DNA from 2 places in the Streptomyces sp. NPDC014991 genome. Region 2 is predicted to be linked to the other one. Evidence: riboswitches for the same ligand, from Rfam matches in the RefSeq annotation. Region 2 holds a riboswitch; the other holds the start of a gene.

Region 1 (7,556 bases), on a different contig from region 2:
GGCCTCACCGACCCGGTCCTCGTTGTCACTCTCACCTTCAGAGTGCTAACGCCAATGATTAGCACTCGGCATGGTCGAGTGCAAGCGCCTCGGGGGGTACGAACCCTCGGTCAGCCCCGCGCGAACACCGGCCGGGACCCACACCCGGGCACGGCCGCGGACCCGGACCCCGCTCCGGACCGGCACGGACCCGGGCACGGCGAAGGGCCCGCACCCTGTGCCGGTGCGGGCCCTTCGCCAACAGAAAACGTTCAGGCGCCGAGGCGAACCATGTCGGCCTGCGGGCCCTTCTGGCCCTGCGAGATCTCGAACTCCACCCGCTGGCCCTCTTCCAGGGTGCGGTAGCCGTCCATCTGAATGGCGCTGTAATGGACGAAGACGTCCGCACCACCGTCGACCGCGATGAAGCCGTACCCCTTCTCCGCGTTGAACCACTTGACGGTGCCCTGAGCCATGCCTAACTCCCCTATTACTGGCCCTTGCACAGATCCGCACTTCGCGAACCCGGGTCAGACCTCACCCCCCACTGGCCGGGGGCGTGCGCCGGAACGCGTCGACCGCGGCTGAATGTATCTGTCCAACTGCCGTCTGCAACAGGTCAATCGGACGAGAAATCTGGACGCGCGCGGTCCGGAATGTGGCGAGAATTCATCCGACTTCGGGGCAAGTCGGGCCTCACAAAGGGCACGAATGCCGCGGAACACCCCAGCACTTTGGCTGTTTCTTGTCGGGCGCGCGGCATGAAATGAAGGGCCGCCGACCCGCGGTCCGCGACCGTGTTCCCCAACTCTACCGCGCTCAATCACACAGAATTGCCCCCTCCGCTTCTCTTACGGAGGGGGCAATCACATGAACGATATGTAACCGGCGTTACCGAAGGTAATGATGCGGCGGATCAGCCGCCGGCGACCGCCGGAATGATCGAGACGCCCGCACCGTCCGGCGTGGCGGTCTCCAGGCCCTGCTCGAAGCGGACGTCGTCGTCGTTCACGTACACGTTGACGAACCGGCGCAGCCGGCCCTGGTCGTCCAGCACCCGGGCGGCGATCCCGGTGTGGTTCTTCTCCAGGTCGGCGATGACCTCGGCGAGGGTCGCGCCCTGCGCGGCGACCTCCGCCGAGCCGCCGGTGTAGGTACGCAGGATGGTGGGGATGCGAACGGTCACGCTCATGCGAGGCCAGCCTCTCGGAAGGAGTCCAGGGTCGGGCGGATGGTGGCGGTGAGACCGGTCCCGGCCACCGCGTCCAGGGTCTTCAGGCCGTCACCGGTGTTCAGGACGACCGTGGTCCTCGCCGGGTCCAGCACGCCGTTCTCGATCAGCTTGCGGGTGACGCCCACGGTGACACCGCCGGCGGTCTCCGCGAAGATGCCCTCGGTCCGCGCGAGCAGCCGGATGGCGTCCACCACCTGCTGGTCGGTGACGTCCTCCACGGCGCCGCCGGTGCGGCGGGCGATGTCCAGCACGTACGGACCGTCGGCCGGGTTGCCGATGGCGAGCGACTTGGCGATCGTGTTCGGCTTCTGCGGCCGCACGACGTCGTGCCCGGCTTTGAAGGCGGTGGACACCGGCGAGCAGCCCTCGGCCTGGGCGCCGAAGATCCGGTACGGACGGTCCTCGACGAGGCCGAGTTCGATCAGCTCCCTCAGACCCTTGTCGATCTTGGTGAGCTGGGAGCCGGAGGCGATCGGCACCACGATCTGGTCGGGCAGCCGCCAGCCGAGCTGTTCGCAGATCTCGTACGCGAGGGTCTTGGAGCCCTCCGCGTAGTACGGCCGCAGGTTGACGTTGACGAAGCCCCAGCCCTCGCCGGCCGAGTCGCCGATCAGCTCCGAGCAGAAGCGGTTCACGTCGTCGTAGTTGCCCTCGATGCCGACCAGCTCACCGCCGTAGACGGCGGCCATGACCACCTTGGCCTGCTCCAGGTCGTGCGGGATGAACACGCAGGAGCGCAGGCCGGCCCGGGCGGCGGCGGCGCCGACGGCACCGGCCAGGTTGCCCGTGGAGGAGCAGGACAGGGTGGTGAAGCCGAAGGCGCGGGCGGCCTCCAGGGCCTGGGCGACGACCCGGTCCTTGAAGGAGTGCGTCGGGTTGCCGGAGTCGTCCTTCACGTACAGCCCGCCGGTCACGCCCAGCTCGCGCGCCAGGTTGTCGGCCCTGACCAGCTCGGTCCAGCCCGGGTTCAGGTTCGGCTTGCCGGCGACGTCCGCGGGGACGGGCAGCAGCGGGGCGTAGCGCCAGATGTTCGCGGGGCCCGCCTCGATGCGGCGGCGCAGCTCTTCGGTGCCGTAGGCGGAGAAGTCGTAGGCGATCTCCAGCGGACCGAAACACTCCTCGCAGGCGAAGACCGGGCCGAGGGGCACCCGGTGACCGCACTCGCGACAGCTCAGGGCCGTGGCGGGACCGAGGTCGACGGTGGAACTGCCGGTGCTTGCAACTGTCTGCACAGCCATGGAGGCGAGGCCCTTTCTCCTCATCTTCCTCACGACGCACTTCGCCGTGAGACGGATTTGGCACCTTCCCTAGCCGGGAGCCTCGCGGAGACGATCAGAACTGATCTACGAGAACCGACTGGAGGGTTGCCGGGGCTTCATCGGGCCGTGTCCCTCTGCCCCTCTGGATGAGCAATATGTGGTTGTGGGGCGCGGGCGACCCCCGACATGCGATGGTCACCGGCGTTGTTCAAGACTGTAACCGAAGGCCAGGACAGTTGAGATAGTCGTCCGTACCGCGAGATGGATCACACGGTGTGTGTGGTCGTGACAGTGAGGAGCCGCAGACCGTGCTGGAAGAAGTCGAGCGCTGGCTGGCCGACCGCTCCTGGTCCGTGACCGACCGCCCGCTCCACCGCATCCTGGCCGCCAAGCAACGCACCGGCCAGACGATCAGCGTCGTGCTGCCCGCGCTCAACGAGGAGGAGACGGTCGGCGACATCGTCGCGGTCATCCGCCACGACCTCGTCGAGCAGATACCGCTGGTCGACGAGATCGTCGTCGTCGACTCCGGCTCCACCGACCGCACCGCGCAGGTCGCCGCGCGCGCCGGCGCCCGGGTCGTCCACCGCGACGCCGTCCTGCCCCGCATCCCCGCCGTCCCCGGCAAGGGCGAGGTGCTGTGGCGCTCGCTGCTGGTGACCGGCGGGGACATCGTCTGTTTCATCGACGCGGACCTGCGCGAGTTCTCCTCCGACTTCGTCTCCGGGATCGTCGGCCCGCTGCTCACCGACCCCGGTGTCGACCTGGTCAAGGCGATGTACGACCGCCCGCTCGGCGGCGCGGCCGGACAGGGCGGCCGGGTCACCGAACTCATGGCCCGGCCGCTGCTGAACATGCACTGGCCGCAGCTGGCCGGCTTCGTGCAGCCGCTGGGCGGCGAGTACGCGGCCCGCCGCTCCCTGCTGGAGCAGCTGCCGTTCCCCGTCGGCTACGGCGTGGAGCTGGGGATGCTGGTGGACGCGCTGCACCTGGCCGGCCTGGACGCGCTGGCCCAGGTCGACGTGGGCGTGCGCCTGCACCGCCATCAGGACGGGCAGGCCCTGGGCCGGATGGCCGCCGCGATCTACCGCACCGCCCAGCTCCGGCTGGCCCGCGGCCATCTGATCCGGCCCGCGCTGACCCAGTTCGAGCGCGGCGAGGACGGGTTCGAGCCGCGCACCTACTCGGTGGACACCGAGGAACGGCCGCCCATGGTGGAGATCGCCGAGTACGCCGAGCGGAAGGTGGCGTGAACAGTCCGTATACGGTCCCCTTCCCGGGTGGACCGTACGTTTGAGCGTTTGTGGGCCGGGCTAGGTTGAGGCGTATGGCTTCCACGCACGGCGCTGCTGAACAGGCTCAGGTGCTGGTCGCGTCCAATCGCGGCCCGGTTTCGTATCAGATCGACGAGGAGGGCTCGCTGCACGCCAGGCGGGGCGGCGGCGGGCTGGTCTCCGGGCTGTCGGCGATCGGGTCGGACGCGGACTCCGTGTGGGTGTGCGCCGCGCTCGGCGCCGGCGACCGCGAGGCCGTGCGGCGCGCGGACGGCGCACTGCTGCCGGCCGCGGACACCGGCGGGCAGCGGGTGCGGATGCTCGACATCGACGCGACCGTGCACGCCGAGGCCTACAACGACATCGCCAACTCGGTGCTCTGGTTCGTCCACCACATGCTGTACCAGACCCCGATGGAGCCGGTCTTCGACGCGCGGTTCCGGCGGCAGTGGGCGTCCTACCGGGCCTACAACCAGGCGTTCGCCGAGGCGCTGGCCGAGGAGGCCGCCGAGGGCGCGGCGGTGCTGATCCAGGACTACCACCTCGCCCTGGCCCCGCGCATGCTCCGCGAACTCCGCCCCGACCTGCGCATCGGCCACTTCTCGCACACCCCCTGGGCGCCGCCGGACTATTTCCGCCTGCTGCCCGACGACATCGCCGCCGAGCTGCTCGGCGGCATCCTGGGCGCGGACCGCGCGGCGTTCCTCACCCAGCGGTGGGCGGACGCCTTCACCGCCTGCTGTCAGGTGGTGCTCGGGCCCGACGCCGCCGCCGGCACCCGGATCGGGGTGCACGGTCTGGGCGCGGACGCGGACTTCCTGCGCGGACGGGCCCACCAGGACGACGTGGCCGAGCGGATGACGGCACTGCGCGAGGAGATCGGCCCGGGTCCTGACGGGTCGGCGCGCAGGGCGATCGTCCGGGTGGACCGCACCGAGCTGTCCAAGAACATCGTGCGCGGGCTGCTGGCCTACCGGCAGCTGCTCGACGACCACCCCGAATGGCGGGAGAAGGTCGTCCACGTGGCCTTCGCGTACCCGTCCCGGCAGGACCTCGCCGTGTACCGCGAGTACACCGCCGAGGTGCGGCGGGTCGCGGACGACATCAACGGGCGGTACGGCACGGCGGGCTGGACCCCGGTCGTCCTGCACGTGAAGGACGACTTCGCCCGCTCCCTGGCCGCCTACCGGCTGGCCGACGTGGCCCTGGTGAACCCCATCCGCGACGGCATGAACCTGGTCGCCAAGGAGGTCCCGGTGGTCTCCGACGCGGGCTGCGCGCTGGTGCTGTCCCGGGAGGCCGGGGCGTACGAGGAGCTGGGCGGGGACGCGATCGTGGTGAACCCGTACGACATCGGGGGGACGGCGGACGCGCTGCACGCGGCCCTGAGCCTGCCCGTGGCCGAGCGGGCGGAGCGCTCGAAGCGGCTGGCCGCGGCGGCGACCGCGCTGCCGCCGACGCGCTGGTTCCTGGACCAGCTCGACGCGCTGCGGGGCTGACCGGCCGGGCCCGGCGCCCCGGGCCCGGCCGGCCGGGCCCGTCACCCGAGCTGGGCCGCCAGCCCCCGCAGCAGCTCCACGACGCCTTCCGGGCCGGCCACCACCAGGTCGGCGCGGTCCGCCAGTTCGGTGACCTCCGTGCTGCCGCTGCACACCAGCAGGCCGGGGGTGCCGGCGGCGCGGAGTTCGTCGACCGCGGCGAAGGCGGGCAGGTCGCCCAGGTCGTCGCCGGCGTAGACGACGCAGCCGGCCCGGGTGGCACGGGCGTGGTCCAGGAGGGCCACGCCCTTGTCCATGCCCGGCGGGCGGAGCTCCAGGACCAGGCGGCCGGGTTCGACGATCAGGCCGTGCCGGGTGGCGAGGCCGGCGAGGGGGCCGCGCAGGGCCTCGAACGCGGCCTGCGGGTCGGCGGCGCGGCGGGTGTGGACCGCGAGCGCCCGGCCCTTCTCCTCGATCCAGGTGCCCTGCCCGGCGCCGGCACGCTCCAGCAGGCCGGGCAGTTCGGCGCGGGCGGCGGCCACACCCGGGTGCGGGGGTGGCGCGGTGACCGTGCCGGTGGCCGCGTCCCAGCGTTCGGCGCCGTAGTGGCCGAGGACGGTGAGGTGCTCCAGGCCGGGGACGTCCGCGAAGCCGCCGTACCGGACCGCCACCTCGGGCGGGCGGCCGGTGATCACGGCGACGGAGGCCACCTCGGGGGCGAGCGCGGCCAGCGCGGGCACGGCCCCGGGGTGGGCGCGGGCCTGTTCGGGGTCGGCGACGATCGGGGCCAGTGTGCCGTCGAAGTCCAGTCCGATCACGGCGTCACGGGGCCGGGCGAGCAGCGCGGCGAGCCCGTCCCGGCCGGCCTGGGTGGCCGGGAGCGGCAGCGGGTGCGGGGAGTCCGTCGTGTGGGTGCCCATACGGCGACCCTATCCACGGAAGGCCCGTCCACTCCTCAGCGTTCGGCGCGCCGCGTCTGCCGGATCCGGCGCAGCCGGTTGACGGTGACCGGGTCGTGCGCCAGGGCCCGGGCGTCGTCCAGGAGGGCGTTGAGGAGCTGGTAGTAGCGGACGGGGGACAGATCCAGCTCCTCGCGGATCGCCCGTTCCTTCGCGCCGGGGCCGGGGAACGCCCGGCGCTCCAGCGCGAGGATGGCCTTCTCGCGGCTGCCCAGTTCCATGGGAGCCACCGTAGCGCCGGGCACGGACAGCCGGGCCCGGTGCGGCGGGAGTGCGTGCCCGGCGTCGTGGGGCAGCCGGGAGTCGGACGACACGGCCCGGCAACCTAGCCGGCGGTGCCGCTGTCGGCCGCCGTGGCCGTGGACTGGAGCCGGGTCAGGACGCCGGAGGGGCTGCCGCCGGGGGCGACGGCCTGCCCGATGTTCTGCTTCACGGCCGCGCTGACCGACGCCCAGGAGGTCTTGCCGACGGGGTACAGCTGGGACGTGGGCAGCTGGTCCAGGAAGGGGCGCAGGACCTTGTCGGAGGCCTTGCCGGACGTGCTCATGGCGGTGGAGGCGGAGCCGGTGACGGGGAGCAGCCCGTACGCGCGGGAGAAGGTGAGGACGTTCTTCTCGCTGTAGACGAAGTCGAGGAAGTCGCCGATCTGGTCGGCGTGCCCGTTCTGCCGGAAGCCCATCATCCAGTCGGCGACGCCCATGGAGGCCCGGGCCTTGCCGGTGCGGCCCGGCATCGGCACCATGCCGAACTTCACGCCCTTGCGGCCGGCCTGCTGGATCAGCGTGGGGTGCCCGTTGAGCATGCCGACCTGGCCGTCGGCGAACGCGGCGAAGGCGTCGGCGCGGTTGAGCTTGCCGGGGGCGACGGGGCCGGTCAGGCCCTTGTCGACCAGCTCGTCCTTGAGCCAGGTGAACGTCTCCATGTTCTGCGCGGAGTCGATGGTGTAGGTGCCGACGTCGTCGGTGTAGCCGCTGCCGCCGCCGAGCAGCCACTGCATGGTCTCGGCCTGGGCCTCCTCGGGGCCGAGCGGCAGGGCGTAGGGGTACTTCACGCCCTTGTCCTTCAGGGCGCGGGCGTCGGCGGCCAACTGGTCCCAGGTGGTGGGCGGGGTGAGGCCGGCACCGGCGAACAGGGTCTTGTTGTAGAAGAGCACCCGGGTGGAGGCGGCGAAGGGGATGCCGTACTGGGTGTGCTTCCACTCGCCGGCGTCGGAGAGCTGGGAGAGGAGGTCGGCCTGGGTGCGGATGGAGAGCAGGTCGGAGACCTGGTAGAGCTTGCCGGCCGCGGCGTAGTCGGCGTAGGCGCCGATCTGGGCCAGGTCGGGGGCGTGGCCGGCGTCGACCATTTCCTTGACCTTGCGGTCGACGTCGTTC
Region 2 (7,556 bases):
TCAGCAAGATCCCCGGCGTGGAGGCCACCGACACGCACGTCGCGTTCCGCACCTACTCCCAGCACGACCTGGAAGCGGCGTTCGCGATCGGCCTCGACAACTAGGGCCTCTCGTTCGGATCATGCCGGGCTCGCGGGTCCTGGCACCAGGACCCGCTCCCTGATCCGGCCTGATCCGAACGAAAGATGCTAGGCCGTCGCGTCAGGGCCCGCCACCCCGGCAGGGGCCGGGAGGCGGGCCGGCTTCCTCAGACCGCCGGGACGCAGCGGCCGTCCTCCGTGCGGTACTGCCACCGGGCGCCGTCCCGCACCAGTTCCCGTACGGCGTTCACGAAGCGCTCGACGTGCTCGTCGGGGGTGCCGGCACCGAAGCTGACCCGGACGGCGTTCAGGGACCTCTCGCCCGGGGCCGCCTCCGGGGCGCCGCACTCCCCCTGGGCCTGCGGGTCGGTGCCCAGCAGGGTGCGGACGAGGGGGTGGGCGCAGAAGAGGCCGTCGCGGACGCCGATGCCGTACTCGGCGGACAGGGCGGCGGCGAAGTGCGAGCTGTTCCAGCCGTCGACGACGAAGGAGAGGACGCCCACGCGCGGGGCGTCGTCGCCGAAGAGGGAGAGGATCCTGACCTCCGGGATTCCGGCCAGGCCCTCGCGGACCGTGCGGATCAGGTGCTCCTCGCGGGCGACGAGGGTGTCCCAGCCGGCCTCGGTGAGGGCCTTGCAGGCGGAGGCGATGGAGTACACGCCGATCACGTTCGGGGAGCCGGCCTCGTGGCGGGCGGCGCTGTCGTGCCACTCCACGGCCACCCCGCCGTCCTGCCGCCGGGTCACCTTGCGGCTGGCGCCGCCGCCCGCGAGGTACGGCTCGGCCGCCTGGAGCCAGTCGGCGCGGCCGGCCAGGACGCCGGAGCCGAAGGGGGCGTACAGCTTGTGGCCGGAGAAGGCGACCCAGTCGACGTCCAGGTCCCCGATGTCCACCGGGTGGTGGGGGACCAGCTGAGCGGCGTCCAGGACGATGCGGGCGCCGTGGGCGTGCGCGGCGGCGGCCAGCTCGCGCACCGGCCACAGCTCGCCGGTGACGTTGGAGGCACCCGTGACGCAGACCAGGGCCGGGCCGTGGGGGTCGCGGTCGGCCAGGGCCCGCTCCAGGGTCCGGACCGCCTGCTGCGGGGTGCGCGGGGCGTCGAGGCAGGTCACCCGGGCGTCCTGCCAGGGCAGCAGGGAGGCGTGGTGCTCGGTCTCGAAGACGAAGACCTGGCAGCCGGCCGGGAGCGCGCGTGCCAGGAGGTTGAGGGAGTCGGTGGTCGAGCGGGTGAAGACGACCTGGTCGGCCGGGCGGCAGCCGAGGAACTCGGCGACGGTCCCGCGGGCGTTCTCGAACAGGTCGGTGGAGAGCTGGGAGAGGTAGCCGGCACCACGGTGGACGCTGCCGTAGTACGGCGCGTAGGCCGCGACGTCGTCCCAGACCCGCTGGAGGGCGGGGGCGCTGGCCGCGTAGTCGAGCGCGGCGTAGGCGACCTCGCCGCCCGTCACGAGCGGGACGGTGACGTCCCGGCCCAGCACGGGCAGCGGGGCGCGAAGGGACCGGTCGGCGGCAGCGGTGGAGAGGGACATGGCTGAACTCCCGTGAAGGCAGGTGGAATCCGCCGGGCGAGCGGGCGTGCTCGAGCGCCGGTGGGGTGAAGGGGGATGCGGAGGCGGGGCTCTGCGGCCCTAGCGCATTCGCTTGCTCACGGGGGGCTCCTCGACGACCAGGATCCCTGGCCCCACACTCTCAGAAGTGTGCGAGGGATCCGCGCTTGCCGTGGACCTTGTTGTCCACGGCCTGGTCCTCACCCGGGGCACCCCGCCACGGACGGAGGGTTGCCGGACAGTCGGCCGGGGCCTCATGACTGTCACTCATGACCTGGTGGAAGAACGTACGCGAACTGATCGTCGTCCCGCAACCCGTGTCCGGATCGCGGGACGACGTGCGGTGCGGTCAGGCGTTGCTGGCCGCCACCCACCGCTCCAGCGTCCGCCGGGCCGCCCCCGAGTCGATCGACTCCGCGGCCTTCACCATGCCGGCGCGGAGCTGCTCGGGGAGCGACGCGTCGGTCGGGTCCAGGGCCACCAGGGCCGCCGCCGAGTTCAGCAGGACGGCGTCCCGTACGGGCCCCCGCTCGCCGTCGAGCAGGCGGCGGGCGACGTCCGCGTTGTGGGCCGGGTCGCCGCCGCGCAGCGCCTCCACCGGAACCAGGTCGAGACCCGCGTCACGGGGGTCGAAGGACTCCTCGCGGACCCGGCCGTCGCGGACCACCCACACCCGGGAGGTGGATGTCGTCGTCAGTTCGTCCAGGCCGTCGTCGCCGCGGAAGACCAGGGAGGAGTTGCCCCGTTCCGCGAGCACGCCGGCGACGATGGGCGCCTCGTGCGCGACGGCGACACCGACCGCCTGGGCCCGCACCCGCGCCGGGTTGGTCAGCGGGCCGAGCAGGTTGAACACCGTCCGGATGCCGAGCTGTCCGCGGGCGGCGCCCACATGGCGCAGCGCCGGGTGGAACTTCACGGCGAAGCAGAAGGTGATGCCGGCCTCCTCCGCGACCTCCGCGACCCGGCGGGGGGTGAGGTCGAGGTTGACGCCGAGCTTCTCCAGGACGTCGGAGGAGCCGGACGCCGAGGACGCGGCCCGGTTGCCGTGCTTGACGACCTTCGCGCCCGTACCGGCCACGACGAGCGAGGACATGGTGGAGATGTTCACCGTCCTGGCTCCGTCGCCGCCGGTGCCGACGATGTCGACGGTGCGGCCGGGTACCTCGATCACGTTCGCGTGCTCGTACATGGTGCGGACCAGGCCGGTGATCTCCTGGACCGTCTGCCCCTTCGCCCGCAGCGCCACCGCGAATCCGGCGATCTGGGCGTCGGTCGCCTCACCGCGCATGATCCGGTCCATCGCCCACGCGGTGTCGTCGGCCGCCAGGTCACGGCCCTGAAGGAGACCGTTCAGCAGGGCGGGCCAGGAGCGGCCCGCCGCGGTGTCGCCGCCAGCGGGGGTCACAGCGCTCATCAGCCGCTCCTCGTACACAGTCCTGCTCCGTCGTACCCCACCCTATCCAGCCGGAGACACCGCGAAGGGCCCCGTCCGCGACACGGACGGGGCCCTTCTGCGTGGTGTGGCGACGCCGGGATCAGTGGTGGCCGTGGCCGCTCGTGATCTCCTTGAACTCCTCGACGGTCGGCTTCGGGATCTGGCTGTCCTCGCCGTAGTAGGCGTTGGAGAGCTTCACCCGCAGCTTCTGGGAGGTGCCCACCTTGCGCTCGACGCCGTTCTCGTCGGTCGTCGGACCGATCTCGGCCGGCCGGTACTGCTCGTGCGCGGTGAGCGTGTGCAGCTGCTCCTGGCTGAGCGGCTCGTGCACCTCGATGAACTCACCGTGCGGCAGCCGCTTGATGATGCCGGTCTCGCGGCCGTGCAGCACCTTGTCGCGGTCGCGGCGCTGGAGGCCGAGGCAGATCCGCCTGGTGGCGATGAACGTGAGCACCGGCCCGGCGAAGAACGCGATCCGGACGAACCAGGTGACCGCGTTGATCGACAGGTGGAAGTGCGTGGCGATGATGTCGTTGCCGCCACCGATCAGCATGATCACGTAGCCGGCGACCCACGCGGCACCGAAGGCGGTGCGGGTCGGGGCGTTGCGCGGCCGGTCCAGGATGTGGTGCTCGCGCTTGTCGCCGGTGATCCAGGACTCGATGAACGGGTACAGCGCGATCACCGCGAGGAACAGCCCGAACAGGACCAGCGGGACGAACACGCCCAGGACCAGCGTGTGGCCCCAGAAGTTGATCTCCCAGCCCGGCATGGCGCGGACGAGACCCTCGGCGAAGCCCATGTACCAGTCGGGCTGGGCGCCCGTGGAGACCTGGTCGGGACGGTAGGGGCCCATCGCCCAGATCGGGTTGATGGACACCATGCCGGCGATGAGGGCGATGAAGCCGAACACCAGGAAGAAGAACCCGCCGGCCTTGGCCATGTAGACCGGCAGCAGCGGCATGCCGACGACGTTCGTGTTGTTCCGGCCGGGGCCCGCGAACTGCGTGTGCTTGTGGTAGAAGACCAGGATCAGGTGCGCCACCACCAGGCCGAGCATGATGCCCGGAAGCAGCAGGATGTGGATCGAGTAGAACCGGGCCACGAAGTCGTGGCCGGGGAACTCGCCACCGAACAGGAACATCGAGATGTAGGTGCCGACGATCGGCACGGACAGGATCGCGCCCTGGGTGAAGCGGACACCGGTGCCCGAGAGCAGGTCGTCCGGCAGGGAGTAACCGGTGAAGCCGGTGAACATGCCGAGGACGAACAGCAGGAAGCCGAACAGCCAGTTGATCTCACGCGGCTTGCGGAACGCGCCGGTGAAGAACACGCGCATCATGTGCACGAACATGCCGGCGAGGAAGACGACCGCCGCCCAGTGGTGGATCTGCCGCATGAGCAGACCACCGCGCACGTCGAACGAGATGTGCATGGTCGAGTTGAACGCCTCGGACATCAGCTGTCCCTGGAGCGGGATGTAGCTGCCGTGGTATTCGACCTCGTTCATCGACGGGTGGAAGAACAGTGTCAGATAGACACCCGTCAGGATGATGATGAGGAAGCTGTACAAGCAGATCTCGCCGAGCATGAAGGACCAGTGGTCCGGGAAGATCTTGCGCATGTTGGCCTTGGCCAGGGAGTAGATCCCGAGCCTGCCGTCGGCCCAGTCGGCGATGCGCTCGCCGGCCGGTGCCTTCCCGCGAGAGCGGGACTCTTCGTTCGGTGCAGTACTCATCCGCGCTCCCAGAAAGCAGGACCGACGGGCTCCTCGAAGTCGCCGAGCGCCTGGAGGTAACCCTCACTGTCCACACCGATGCGCAGCTGCGGCAGGGGGTGGCCGGCGGGGCCGAAGATGACCCGGGCGCCGTCGGAGAGGTCGAAGGTGGACTGGTGGCACGGGCACAGCACGTGGTGCGTCTGCTGCTCGTACAGCGAGATCGGGCAGCCCACGTGGGTGCAGATCTTCGAGAACGCGACGATGCCCTCGTGCGACCAGTCGAGTTCGCGCTTGTCCTTGATGTTGCCCGGCTGGAGCCGGACGATCATCAGGGCCGCCTTGGCGATCTCGTCCTGGAAGTCCTCGGCGCGCTCCTCCAGGCCGTCGGGCTTGGCGAAGGTGAGCGAGCCGACGGCGATGTCCTCGGGACGCAGCGGCTGGTTCGTGTTCATGTTGACCAGGCGCTTGTTCTTCGCCCACAGGGTGTGGCGGAGCTTGGTCCCGGGGGCCGGGCCCAGACCGCCGAGCAGCATCACGCCGGAGAGCGGCACCAGGGCCAGCGCGCCGAACATGGTGTTGCGGATCAGCTTGCGGCGGCCGAGAGCCGACTCCTTGGCACCCAGGCGGAAGTCGTCGTGGACCTTCGCGCGGACCTCGGGTGAGGCCTCGATCGGGTGACGGTCGTCGGCGACCTCCACGTCGGACATCAGGGTGCGGGCCCAGTGGACCGCGCCCGCGCCGATGGTGAACAGGGCGATGCCGAGGGTCAGACCCAGCGTGAAGTTCATCGCGCTGATGTGCCCGAGCGGGAAGACGAAGATCGACTTGTCGTTCGGGATCGCCAGGTAGGCGGCGATGAAGCCGATCGTCGCCAGCATCGACACCGTGAACAGCAGGGCGACCATGCGCTCGGACCGCTTGGCGGCCCGCTCGTCGACGTCCTGGATCCGGTGCTCGTGCGGCGGCAGTCCGGGGTTCGCGAACGGGTTCTCGTGGTCCGCGACGTCCACCGCGCCGTGCGCGTGGTCCCGCCCGGCGGGCAGGTTCTCTTCTGGAATGTCTTGGCTACTCATGACTTCTTGGCCTTTGCGGTCCGGGCGGCGACCCACACGGCGACGACGATCAGTCCGCCGAGACCGAAGATCCAGCCGAAGAGACCCTCGCTGACCGGCCCGACGCCGCCCAGCTCCAGACCACCCGGGTTCTCCGTCTCATCGCCGTTGACCGCGTTCAGGTACGCGATGATGTCCTTCTTGTTCTTCTCCGACATCGTGGTGTCGGGGAAGGACGGCATGTTCTGCGGGCCGGTCTGCATGGCCTCGTAGATGTGCTTGGGAGCGACACCCTCCAGGCTGGGCGCGTACTTGCCCTTGGTGAGGGCACCGCCCTTGCCGGTGAAGTTGTGGCACTGCGCGCAGTTGGTCCGGAACAGTTCGCCGCCCTTGGCGATGTCCGCGCCGGCCGGGCCGTACTGGTCCTTGGTCGGCACGCTCGGGCCGGCGCCCAGCGACGCCACGTACGCGGCGAGCTGGTCGATCTCGGTCTGCGTGTAGGAGACCTTCTTGCGCGGGAGCTGGGCCATCTCGGAGGTGGAGGCCGGCATACGGCCGGTGCCCACCTGGAAGTCGACCGCGGCCGCACCCACGCCGACCAGGCTGGGGCCGTCGGAGGAGCCCTGGCCACCGGTGCCGTGGCAGCTGGCGCAGCCGACCTCGTAGAGCTTCTTGCCCTCCTTGATGGTGAGGGACTGGGAGGTGTCGTCGGCCTGCGCCTTGCCCGCGGGCGCGAACGCGGCGTACAGCCCCCCAGTGGCCGCCAGCGCGAGGAGTAGGACGACGACCGCCGCCAGCGGATGGCGTCGTCGTGCGGAGAGCTTTTTCACGGATTACCCCGGTGTCAGGATCTTCTGCGTCGGTGCTTCTGGATTGCGGGAGCGGTCCCCGCTACTTGATCAGGTAGATCGTGGCGAAGAGGCCGATCCAGACGACATCGACGAAGTGCCAGTAGTAGGACACGACGATGGCGGCGGTCGCCTGCTCGTGCGTGAACCTCTTGGCCGCGTAGGTGCGGCCGAGGACCAGCAGGAAGGCGATGAGACCGCCCGTCACGTGCAGGCCGTGGAAGCCGGTGGTCAGGTAGAACACCGAGCCGTACGGGTCCGAGGACAGCGAGATGCCGTCCTTCTTCACCAGCTCCGTGTACTCGTAGATCTGACCGCCGATGAAGATCGCACCCATGATGAAGGTGAGAGTGAACCAGCCACGGAGCTTCTTCACGTCGCCGCGTTCGGCAGCGAAGACACCGAGCTGGCAGGTGAGGGAGGAGAGCACCAGGATCGTGGTGTTCGTCGCGGAGAAGGGCACGTTGAGCGCGTGCGCCATCTCCTTCCAGTGGGCCGGTCCGGTCACCGACCGGAGGGTGAAGTACATCGCGAAGAGGGCCGCGAAGAACATCAGCTCGGAACTCAGCCAGATGATGGTTCCGACGCTGGTGAGGTTCGGTCGGTTGACCGACGGGTGCGCGTGCCCGGTTTCTACTGTCGTTGCTGTCGCCACGACCGACATTATGTCGGTCGCTTATCCCGCCCTCACTCCGGGGGGTGCCGTTCGGAGTGTTGCCCCCCGTCGAACCGGTGCTGACGTGGTGTTCATGGGAGTAACATCCGCCCGAACGGCCCTGTCCGTCCTGTCCGTACGACGCTGACGTCCCGGAGGAACAATGCAGCCGACCGCCACGGTGCTGGTCTACAGCGACGACTCCAACACCCGCGAGCA

The links. A riboswitch is a leader RNA that binds a small molecule or an ion and turns the genes downstream of it on or off. The one in region 2 is predicted to bind S-adenosylmethionine.
Region 1: it holds a riboswitch for S-adenosylmethionine, as region 2 does, so the genes downstream of both, thrC (threonine synthase) here and ACF1BE_RS00985 (aminotransferase class V-fold PLP-dependent enzyme) in region 2, are expected to answer to the same signal.

Annotation. Positions count from the first base shown of each region.
Region 1 is NZ_JBIBVY010000020.1:124,197-131,752, reverse strand. It holds gene ACF1BE_RS27520 (cold-shock protein) at 252-455, opposite strand; gene ACF1BE_RS27515 (MoaD/ThiS family protein) at 896-1,171, opposite strand; gene thrC (threonine synthase) at 1,168-2,451, opposite strand; SAM riboswitch class I at 2,469-2,625, opposite strand; gene ACF1BE_RS27505 (glucosyl-3-phosphoglycerate synthase) at 2,781-3,725, shown strand; gene ACF1BE_RS27500 (trehalose-6-phosphate synthase) at 3,800-5,245, shown strand; gene otsB (trehalose-phosphatase) at 5,287-6,144, opposite strand; gene ACF1BE_RS27490 (DUF3263 domain-containing protein) at 6,180-6,404, opposite strand; gene ACF1BE_RS27485 (extracellular solute-binding protein) at 6,509-7,556, opposite strand, start outside.
Region 2 is NZ_JBIBVY010000001.1:217,059-224,614, forward strand. It holds gene ACF1BE_RS00980 (Lrp/AsnC family transcriptional regulator) at 1-104, shown strand, start outside; gene ACF1BE_RS00985 (aminotransferase class V-fold PLP-dependent enzyme) at 248-1,609, opposite strand; SAM riboswitch class IV at 1,786-1,902, opposite strand; gene trpD (anthranilate phosphoribosyltransferase) at 1,977-3,041, opposite strand; gene ACF1BE_RS00995 (cytochrome bc complex cytochrome b subunit) at 3,163-4,800, opposite strand; gene ACF1BE_RS01000 (Rieske 2Fe-2S domain-containing protein) at 4,797-5,855, opposite strand; gene ACF1BE_RS01005 (c-type cytochrome) at 5,852-6,664, opposite strand; gene ACF1BE_RS01010 (heme-copper oxidase subunit III) at 6,726-7,346, opposite strand; gene ACF1BE_RS01015 (hypothetical protein) at 7,501-7,556, shown strand, end outside.